2 regions of the Paracerasibacillus soli genome follow, and region 1 is predicted to be linked to the other one. Evidence: a T-box and tRNA genes for the amino acid it is inferred to sense, from the RefSeq annotation. Region 1 holds a T-box; the other holds one or more tRNA genes.
What was found. A T-box is a leader RNA that pairs with one kind of tRNA and senses whether it is charged. The one in region 1 lies ahead of ACFFIS_RS03460 (valine--tRNA ligase), so its partner is inferred to be a tRNA-Val.
Positions count from the first base shown of each region.

Region 2: it has a tRNA-Val gene. The T-box ahead of ACFFIS_RS03460 (valine--tRNA ligase) is inferred to sense a tRNA for this amino acid. The anticodon was not compared.

Region 1 covers NZ_JBHLWL010000010.1:155,053-160,613, reverse strand. Annotated here, with positions in the region: gene spoVID (stage VI sporulation protein D) at 1-753, shown strand, start outside; gene ACFFIS_RS03470 (hypothetical protein) at 930-1,943, shown strand; gene ACFFIS_RS03465 (YszA family small membrane protein) at 1,964-2,152, opposite strand; T-box leader at 2,269-2,514, shown strand; gene ACFFIS_RS03460 (valine--tRNA ligase) at 2,649-5,291, shown strand.
Region 2 covers NZ_JBHLWL010000022.1:354,566-360,126, reverse strand. Annotated here, with positions in the region: gene ACFFIS_RS08425 (sensor histidine kinase) at 1-629, opposite strand, end outside; gene liaF (cell wall-active antibiotics response protein LiaF) at 626-1,357, opposite strand; gene ACFFIS_RS08415 (PspA/IM30 family protein) at 1,455-2,093, opposite strand; gene ACFFIS_RS08410 (lmo0954 family membrane protein) at 2,145-2,498, opposite strand; tRNA gene ACFFIS_RS08405 (tRNA-Val) at 3,109-3,181, shown strand; gene ACFFIS_RS08400 (DnaA N-terminal domain-containing protein) at 3,453-3,860, shown strand; gene ACFFIS_RS08395 (catalase) at 4,346-5,561, opposite strand, start outside.

The DNA.
Region 1 (5,561 bases):
TTAATTGTGAAATCGACTGTTGAAATCCATGGTATTTCAAATGAAGCAGATCCAAACAAACAAAGAATGAAGGAAAAAGAAATTGTAGAAAGAGTGGTTGAACATGACGAAGTACTTGAGGTGGAACAAGCAGATGACGATGTAAACGAAGCACAAGTATTACAAGAACAGGGTGAACTTACGGATACATTTGAATTTGAAATCAAGAAAAAGAAAGAGGAAGAAAAAGAAATTGTTCGAGAATCTGAACCGGAAGCACATGTAGAAGAGAAAAACGATGTTCAAAACGATTCTACTGAGGAAGAGGAAGACCCGGAGCGGTGGAAGAAAAAGAAAACACAAACATTAGCGGAATTCTTTGGAACGGATTCATCTGAAGAAACTGTCGAGAGTCCACATTCATCAGATATTGATCAAGATGATTATGACGATTATGATGATACAGAGAATGATGATGATGGATTGGAAACAGTTGAATATGATGAATATGAAGCGTATGACGACAACTATGATGATAGAGAAGTAGAGGTTGCTGATTTAAGTTATTTATCAGATATGATTCGGAATCATGAAGAGACATACACGAAAATGCGCCTTTGTATCGTTCAAGAAAACGATACTTTGGAGAGAATTGCTGAACGATATGAGACAACTACCATGCACATTATGAAGCGAAATCATATGCAAGATGAGGATGTTGTTATCGGACAATTATTAAATATTCCAGTAAAGAAGAAAAGAGAGAATAAATAAAGGAACTATTATACCTTTTCGTACCCCTTGATTGCATTGCAAGGGGTTAACTTATGTATTGTTAGAAATATGAATGTGTGTTGGTATGTGAAATAAAGTGGAAGGGTCTTTGAACACAAGTTATACTCGTATTGTTTTGTAAATGACCTAAAGATAATATGTGAGGAGGGCGTGATATGGAGAAAATCTGGCATGTTCTAGAACAGTATAGCATACGTCCGGACACAATAGAGCAAGTTACAGATCGCGTTTATAAAATCAAGGTGGGACAACAAGTATATGCCTTAAAACGAAGTAACTTAACGGAGCAAACAGTTAAAAATTTAGAGAACTTTTATCATGTTGCTTACTATGAAAGACTCCCATTAGTTTTGCCAGTTTATTTAACAGTAGCAGAAAAGCTTTATGCGGAATTAGACAATGAATTTTATTATATAGCACCATGGATAGAACAAGAAGAGCACCATCGACAGCAAGATTTTTATACCGCCTTTTTCCGTAGTATCGGTCAATTTCATCATAAAACAATGCAAAAACATACATTTTCTGTTGATAAAATAAAAAGTTCATTTACAAGTTATAAAATCCAATGCCAAACAGACTACAAAAAACTTTTGTCAATGGTAGAGAGATTTGAGCATCATCCTTATATGTCGCCATTTGAATTATTAGTTTGTTCACAATTTCATTATTTGGAATATGTGTTTAAGAATTTGGAACGAGCAGTTGATGAATTTTTAGAATGTGAAATGGATGCATGGCGAACATCTTTATGCCATGGAAAGTTAGAACAGGAGTATCTGTTCTATCGAGAATATTTTTGGGTGATAAATTGGGAGCATGTCCGTAATGATAATCCGATATCTGATTTGCATTATTATTTAACAGAGCAAGCAAATCGATACGATATAGAAACTACGTCCATATTTGAAACATTTCATGCTTATATGGAGGAAAATGAGCTAAGGCGTGAAGAACTACATCTGCTTTCAATTTATCTTTTAAATCCACAAAAGTATATAGAAACAGTTTTGGCTTATGTCGAAAAGGGGAATGAAACCGATATGATCGGTTTCATTCAAAAATTACAACAAGCATTTCGAAACTTACGTTTTGGTTTAGAATGGACTGATTTTGTGAAAGAAACGTATATTTACCGCATAGACTTAGAAAGTAAAGAAGAAACTTAAAATGGATATACATCAAACTTTTAAATCCATTTTAGTTGAAAAGCAATAAATAGCCCTACAAGTAGACCGAGTAGAAGTACATCAAGTGTTGTTGGAAAGAATAAAGTGCGTATAAGTTGAAAAATCATGATTGGTAAAGTGACACTTTCAATTACAATTAAACAATGTCTCGCCCATGGAGGAAGGCGGTATCGATAATATCTAGCCATCATCATCCTCCTTTTTGCAAAATGCTTCACTTTTTTGTTATTATTTAATATGATATGATTAATAGACACATATTTGTGCATACTGTAGAAATAAACAGCTAAAATAATTAAATATATAAAATGCAAATGATAGGGAGTAGTACAAATCTGATGGCCTTTCAGAGAGGGAAATATATGCTGAGAGTTTCCTAGGTACATGATTTAGAAGTCGTCCTTAATGCAGCTTCTTTGAAATAAGTTTGCTATGAACATCCAAACTTGAATTAGAAGAATGCCGGATAAATACCGATATATTTAAGTGTTCAAGTGTTTCACTTGTGAACAAAGGTGGTACCGCGGAAAATAGCCTTTTCGTCCTTTTTATAGAAGGATGGAAAGGTTTTTTATATTTCTCAGTATGAAAGTACAAATTATTTCGTAGGCAAAGGTCTAATATGCTTAATAAAGGCATGTTCCTAACAACAAACAAGCAAGCATTTTTAAAGGAGGAAATGAGATGGAAGAAAAAGGATCATTACCATCGAAATATAACCCAAATGATGTCGAAGCAGGCCGCTATCAATTTTGGTTAGATGGGAAGTATTTTGAAGCAACTGGTGACAAGAAGAAAGAACCATTTACGATTGTTATTCCGCCACCAAATGTTACTGGAAAACTGCATTTAGGACATGCGTGGGATACGACCATGCAGGATACGATTTCTCGTATGAAAAGAATGCAGGGATACGATGTTCTATGGTTACCAGGTATGGACCATGCTGGGATTGCTACACAAGCAAAAGTAGAAGCAAAACTAAGGGAACAAGGTACGAACCGATATGAATTAGGGCGTTCAAAATTTGTTGAAAAGGTTTGGGAATGGAAAGAAGAATATGCTGATTTTATCCGCAGTCAATGGGAAAAGGTCGGACTAGGTTTAGATTATTCACGTGAGCGATTTACCCTCGATGAAGGATTATCTGTTGCAGTTAGAGAAGTATTTGTGAAGCTTTACGAAAAAGGATTAATCTACCGTGGAGAATACATTATTAACTGGGATCCGAAAACGAAAACAGCACTATCAGATATTGAAGTTATTTATGAAGAAGTGAATGGTCATTTTTATCATATGAAATATCCAATTAAGGATAGTAAAGAAACGATTGAAATTGCAACTACTCGTCCAGAAACAATGCTAGGGGATACTGCTGTTGCTGTACATCCTCAAGATGAACGCTATCAACATTTAATTGGTAAAACAGTTATTTTACCAATTGTAGGTAGAGAGATAGAAATTGTTGCAGATGATTATGTTGATATGGAATTTGGATCAGGGGCTGTAAAAATTACACCAGCACATGACCCAAATGACTTTGAAATTGGCAATCGTCATCAATTAGAACGTGTTCTTGTGATGAATGAGGACGGAACAATGAATGAAAATGCCGGTAAGTATGAAGGGTTGGATCGGTTCGAATGCCGTAAAAAAATTGTAAAAGACCTACAAGACATGGGGGTTTTATTTGAAATCGAAGAACATGTCCATCAAGTGGGTCACTCTGAACGAAGTGGTGCAGTTGTAGAGCCTTATTTGTCCACACAATGGTTTGTTAAAATGGATCCATTAGCAAAAGAAGCATTAGCTTTACAAGAGAACGAAAATGAAAAAGTTAATTTTGTACCAGAACGATTTGAAAAGACATATTTCAATTGGATGGAAAATATTCGTGATTGGTGTATTTCCCGTCAATTATGGTGGGGACATCGCATTCCAGCTTGGTATCATAAAGAAACAGGCGAGATATACGTTGGAATAGAAGCACCGGAAGATCTTGAAAATTGGAATCAAGATGAAGATGTGTTAGACACATGGTTTTCTTCTGCTTTGTGGCCGTTTTCCACGATGGGCTGGCCGGATGAAGATGCTGAAGATTTCAAACGTTATTTTCCAACAGATGTTTTAGTTACTGGATATGATATCATTTTCTTTTGGGTAGCCCGGATGATATTCCAGTCGAATGAATTTACAGGTCAACGTCCATTTAAAGATGTGCTCATTCATGGTTTAATTCGTGATGCGGAAGGGCGAAAAATGAGTAAGTCACTGGGTAATGGCGTCGATCCAATGGATGTCATTGAAAAATATGGAGCAGATTCATTACGTTATTTCTTATTAACTGGTACAACTCCCGGTCAAGATTTACGCTTTAATTGGGAAAGAGTTGAATCGACTTGGAATTTTGCTAATAAAATCTGGAATGCATCGCGCTTCTGTTTAATGAACATGGAAGGATTCACGTACGAGGATATCGATTTAACGGGTAATTTATCACTTGCAGATAAGTGGATTTTAACCCGCTTAAATGAAACAATTGAACAAGTAACGCGTAATAACGATAAATACGAGTTTGGTGAAGCCGGTCGTTATTTGTATAACTTTATTTGGGATGACTTTTGTGACTGGTATATTGAAATGGCAAAAATTCCATTGTATGGTGAGGATGATTCCCAAAAACAAACGACTCGCTCTGTACTGGCACATGTACTTGATATGACGATGCGTATGTTACATCCATATATGCCTTTTATCACGGAGGAAATATGGCAAAAGCTTCCTCATCAAGGAGATTCTATTACGATTGCAAAGTGGCCTGAAGTAAACGAAGTATTTCATGATGAGCAAGCAGCTGCCGAAATGAAGCGACTCGTTGCCATTATTAAAGCGGTCCGTAACATTCGTGCTGAGGTAGATACACCAATGTCGAAACAAATTACATTACTTATTCAAGCAGAAAGTGAAGAAATTGTGCATGAACTTGAAGCTGAACGTCACTATTTAGAACGTTTTGCAAATCCGAGTGAGTTAGTTATTGCGTCAACAATTACAGCACCGGATAAAGCGATGTCAGCAGTTGTAACTGGTGCAGAACTATTTTTACCATTGGAAGGATTAATTGACTTCGATAAAGAAATTAGCCGTCTAGAAAAGGAATTAGAGAAATGGACAAAAGAAGTAGAACGTGTTCAGAAAAAATTATCAAATCAAGGGTTTATCAATAAAGCACCAGAACAAGTTGTTGAAGAAGAACGGGAAAAAGAAAAGGATTACTTGGATAAACAAGCAAAAGTAAAAGCGCGCTTAATGGAATTAAAGGGTTAGTAAAAAGCACTAAAGATAAAAATTTTGTTACAAGTAAGAGGCTGGGACAAAATCAAAGTGTCAGGCCCCTCGACTACTACAGCTAGTATTAAAAAAACGGTGAGTTTTTTTACTAGTTATATTAGTTGTACGAGGGGGGTCAGATCTTTATGTCCCGGCCTTTTTTTCGTTCATTATGGATTGGTGCTGTTTCGATTACTATGAATAAACTTATTTGGAGATTGAGGTAAGGATACTGTATCAATAACGAATATAATATTTAGATCATAA
Region 2 (5,561 bases), on a different contig from region 1:
GGTACTGGTCGTAAATGAAGCAGTAGTGCCCTCATTTCTAATTGTGATTGATGAATCATCTTTTCCACCATTTGCAACTGTCGTTTGATAGAAGTTCCCTGAGGTGGATTCGTTTCATTAATTGTCGACATCATCATCGATGCAGCAAATAACTGTTGGCTAACCGAATCGTGTAACTCCCTAGCTAAACGATTACGTTCTTGAACAACAATTTCCTGTAAGCTTCTTTCTCGCTCATTCGCCCGTTCTGTTGCCATTTTTTGCACATGCTCTGTCTGTATGCGTAGTTTTTCTTGGACTTTATCAATTTGCTCCTCTATCTTTGCAAGTTCAGGATACGTATCTTCATCTTTTGAAATTACTTGTCCTGCAATGACATCATCTAGCTGGCGTCTCACGCTTTGAACTCTTTGTTGCCAATATATAGCGGACGATACCCCATATATAAATCCTGCAAGCAATGGCATAAAAATAATAATGGCAAGAAAAGGAATGTCACCAACTTTTAAATCAAAAAATGTTGTCCAGTTTTCAATTGGAAAAGCAATCAACAAAGCACCTGTCGTCATTGCGGTTAGTAAAATGCTGTATAAAATTGCCGTAAAGATCTGTTTCAGAATTAAATTCATATCCGTTTCACCTCGATATCTCCTGAAAATAACGAGGTAATGATTTTAACACGCGGATTTGCCACGTTATCATATTCTTTTGTTTGATAGATGAGTGATTGATTCATTAATTTCCAATGTTTTTTACCAAAAATATTTGCCCGTCCAAATACAGCACTATGTTGAATACTAACTTCAACCTCATACGGAACATAGACCTCAATCTTACCTAGTACATGTCGAATTGAAACAACGATAGTATCATTTGGCAATACAGTGTTACTCAGATCAACGATTCTATTTCCAATACCACCGTGAATATTAATATCACGCCACTTATATACACGCTCATCTGTTTTTTGATCACCAAAAAGTTGATGATTAAACAGTGGTTTGATTTGCTCTAGTGGCTCTTCTGGATTATCATCATACGTTAATATTGGCTGAATCTGTGTGACATCATGTCTTGTCTTCCAATAATCATGGATAAATAAAACAATACCTGCCACTAATAAAAAACGGACTGCCATCATGTTTAATATGGAAAATACGAGACTCACGACACCTAGCCAAAATATAATTTTTCCCCACATTTGATAAAAATACTTCCGACCTACATAAATCATCAGTACAGCAAATAGCGCTGGAAAAAGCATTCCACCGTGAAAAAAGGCAATCTCTATAATAAATAGGGCTACCCCAATTATCATGATTAAGTTTAGCATATCAGTTGAAAGTCGATGAAACACGGGACTAGCCCCCTATATATATAATCAAACAGGCGTAAGTATTACGCCTGTTCAGTATAACATGATTGTTCTTTTTCCTGCATGTAAGAAATAAATGTCATGCTCTATTTTCACTACGTTTTTGCATTTCCTTCTCTAATTTTGAGATTTTACTATCAAATGTACTACGATAATATGCACTATTCACCTTGTATTCCAATCCCTCAATGTAACGTTCCATCTCAGCAAATTTAGAAAATGGTTTATCAGATATATTTTCCATAATCCGATTCATTTGATGGCTCGCATGGGCAACATTTTCTCTTCCCATTAATTCCATACGGCGTAAACGCATATCTTTTAATTTATGTTTCATTTCCTCGTATTTTTGTTCTAATATCTCTAATTGTTCTATGGATTCTTCACGAGCTTTTTTCATACGCTCTGCACGAGTTTGATATTCTTCATACTCCTTCATTGCAAATTCATACATCTGTATTTCTTCAGCTTTTTCAGCAATGGCAGCTTGTTTCAATCGCTTATCTGCTAAATCCTGTGCTTGATGATATTCCTTTGTAAACTCATCTTTCAAACGATATTGTCGCGCAACGAGTTGTCTTACTTTTTCTGTTTCTCGCTCACTTTGTCGTAAATACTGATTTAAGGATGCTATTGGATTATTTTGCTCCTTTTGATCCATCAAATTGTGTAAATCAGCTGAAACTGAATCCTTAATACGTTTAAAAATATTTGTCATTTTATATTCTCTCCTTTTTCGGGATTACACCCTATGTTTAATAGAACATAATTAATGGTTCATATCCGCCCATTGGCGCTCAAAATTTTTAAATGGGTCATCATCCTTATCAATGATTGTCACAACTGGGTCATCTGATTTTCCCCAGTGCTTATAAATCCAGTACAATCCAAACGCGGCTGCAATACCAATAACTGAATAAATATTAGATAGGGCAATACCAAGTACGATTAATCCGGCAATGATCCATCCTACTTTGCCTATAGTAGATGTACTTTTTATAAATTGCTTGAAAATAACATAAAGTAACCAAATGCTAACTCCCAATAAAACCATTGGACCAAGATTAATAAACAAAATCATTAACGCAATTAATCCTGCAATAAATAGCATGAATTTCTTCATATAAAATGCCTCCTTTCTTGATCTTACATTTATTGTACTAGCTATAATAAAATGAGGTAACGAGCCTAGGAAGTATTTTCATATAGGTCTTGAGACTTAGTATTGTTAGCTGTTTCACAAGAATTGTTAAGGTTTGTGAAACAGCATAGGGTTTTTATATTATATAGAGCACCTAGCGTATTTTTATAAAAGCAATCAAACATAAAGCTTGTTACTCACTCATAATGTCCATTCAACATGAAATAAAAAATTGCATAAGAAAAGATGTCATGCCCACCTCTTTTTAAGTAGTAGTTCATGACACCTTACGTGTAACAACATCTTTTTTTAAGTTCCTGTTATAAAATCTAGAAAAAAAATTCTTGGCTCTTTATGATCTGTTTCTACGGTGCCTTTCTTTTCCACCTTTCATTTCATTTAATTCCTTTTTACTTTTGTTTTTCTTCTTTTTATCTTTACTCATCTGTATGACCTCCTTTACAAACAGTGTTTGTCAAACACCAAAAAAAATGTATAAAAAGGTGAGCCATGCTGCAATATTCAACAAAAGTAATTGACTTATATGAAAATCCGATTTATAATATAATTTGTTGAATAAAATAATACATATGATTCCGTAGCTCAGCTGGGAGAGCGCTACCTTGACAGGGTAGAGGTCGTTGGTTCGAGCCCAATCGGAATCACTAACTAAAACCTTGTAGTATAGCGACTTCTAGCTTTTTATTAGAAGTCGCTATACCATTTTATTTTTTCATTCACATTGCCGATATGTTGATGCCGAACTCCTAAAACACAGTATTTCTTTTTTTTTAGTGTGGCCTATTGTTTCTTAGTGGTGTCAGATCACCCCCCCTTCATAATGTTTCATACAGAAAAATTACATAGCAAATTCATTACTCCATTTTACATTAACCTGATTTCGCTATAAATTATAGACTGAAGAGGTGATACCAAATGAATAAAATTGTTAGTGAAGATATTTATAAAATTATTGATAAGGAACGTATTAAGTCTGCATTAGATAATGGTAATCTTAATGAGGCAACAATCTTACTAAAATATTCGTCATTATCAAGACAAGAATTTGATAATATACTACTAAATCATCCTTCTGCTAATAAAAGGTCGTATGACGATATTTGGGTACAAATTTTAGATTTAATATCTATCAAGGTTTCTGTTCCCCAATATAATACATGGTTTGTACATACAAATGGGATAATTAATGAAGATACATTGATAGTTTTTTGTAAAAATGAATTTCAACGTTATTTTCTAGTGGATCAATATCAGGAATTTATTGAGGCTACTGTAGAGGAAGTAACAGGTATTAAATATAGAGTAATTTTTGAAACGGAGTAGCATACTTCGGTTAATTCTTTAGCATAATAATTCTAGTAATATAAATAGAAAAGACCATGTATACGACTTTTAAGATGTATCATGGTCTTATTTTTCATTTCATTGCTCCTTCTTGCTTCTTCTCTTGTTTTGTACTTATTCTCCTTGAATTTTTTACCCGATTGTGTAAAGTGTGTTTTGAAATATTTAACTCACGAGCTACATCAGCATCCGCTTTCCAGCCGTCACTATGCGTACTGCATCAAGTTTACATTCACAATCGCCACTTCCTCTTTTCATGTTAGGACACTGCTAATTAATAAAGTGTTATAAATATTATCAACTAGTTTTTTCAATTTACTATGTCCATTTTTATACTAACATCGGAATGATTAACTAAAAGAGCCCGTAACCCCTTAATCTAAGAAGATGCAGGCTCTTTTTATTTGGAAAGCGGATGAGGGAAATTAGGCTTTGACTAAACTTTTCGCCCCCTCCCTCTCCGCTTATTTCCTATCCCAAAACCGTTGCTGTGCGATTGCAGAAACAAACTCATTTCCAAAGTTAGCATTGTTTTTGGTATAAATTACTCCTGGTGAAGTGCCGATGCCCAATGTTTGCATATACGGCTCTCCTGTTGTTGCAACACCTATTGGTTTATAATGTTCATATGCTACTCTAATATATTTGCTTATGTCAGTCTTAAATTTCGCCTCATTTTTAGGACTCCCTCCGACAACATAAAGAGTATCAAGTAAATAAGGGCTTGATGTGAGAAATGTTGCATCAACTTTTAAATTAACACCGTTATCACCTGTAACCGTACCAAGTGTTTCACTTATGATTACAAAAAATACACCATATTCTTGTAGTAAATTGAGTAGATTCGTAACCTCATTTCCGTTAAACCCATTGCTAATCAGTACACCTACCTTTAATGAATATGCATATTTAGGCGTATGATACTGACTAAGGGAAGGGTAGCTTGTAGAAACAGGTACATGGCTACCTGTTGGTCGGGCTACACCGATATTGTCTGCCACAATACATGCCAGTTCCTTATCTACTTTAACTAGTAAATTAACATTTTGCTGACGAACAGACTCACTTTTTACTTTTCCAAGTTGATAGCTAAATCCTTCAATTGTATGTTGCCTTTCTATAGGTGTCATACTATTCCAGAATATTCTTGGTTGAGAAAAGTAATCTTTAAACGAATCACTTCTCGCACGTATAACGTGTCCTTCGACCTTTTTTGGATAAGATGCATAGCCGCCTTCTTCTGGAGGTGTTGTGAATGGGGTGTTATTTGCTAGAGAATTTTCATGATAGTTTACGTTATCTACATCAATACGCTGCCTCATATAGCCTCGTCGCTGATTATTATGAAATGGACAGAGTGGTCGATTAATTGGTAATTCTACATAATTAGCACTACCAAGTCGATGTTGTTGTGTATCCCGATATGCCATTAATCTTCCTTGTAGTACAGGGTCATTGGAAAAGTCAATCCCAGGGACGACATTCGCAGGGTTAAATGCAACTTGTTCTGATTCTGTAAAGTAATTTTTAATATTTTTATTTAGTGTTAACTTACCAATAATTTGAACCGGTATAAGTTCTTCAGGCCAAAACTTTGATGGGTCAAGCACATCGAAGTCGTATTTAAATTCATCCTCCATCGAAATTAACTGCACCCCTAGTTCATACTCAGGGTAAGCA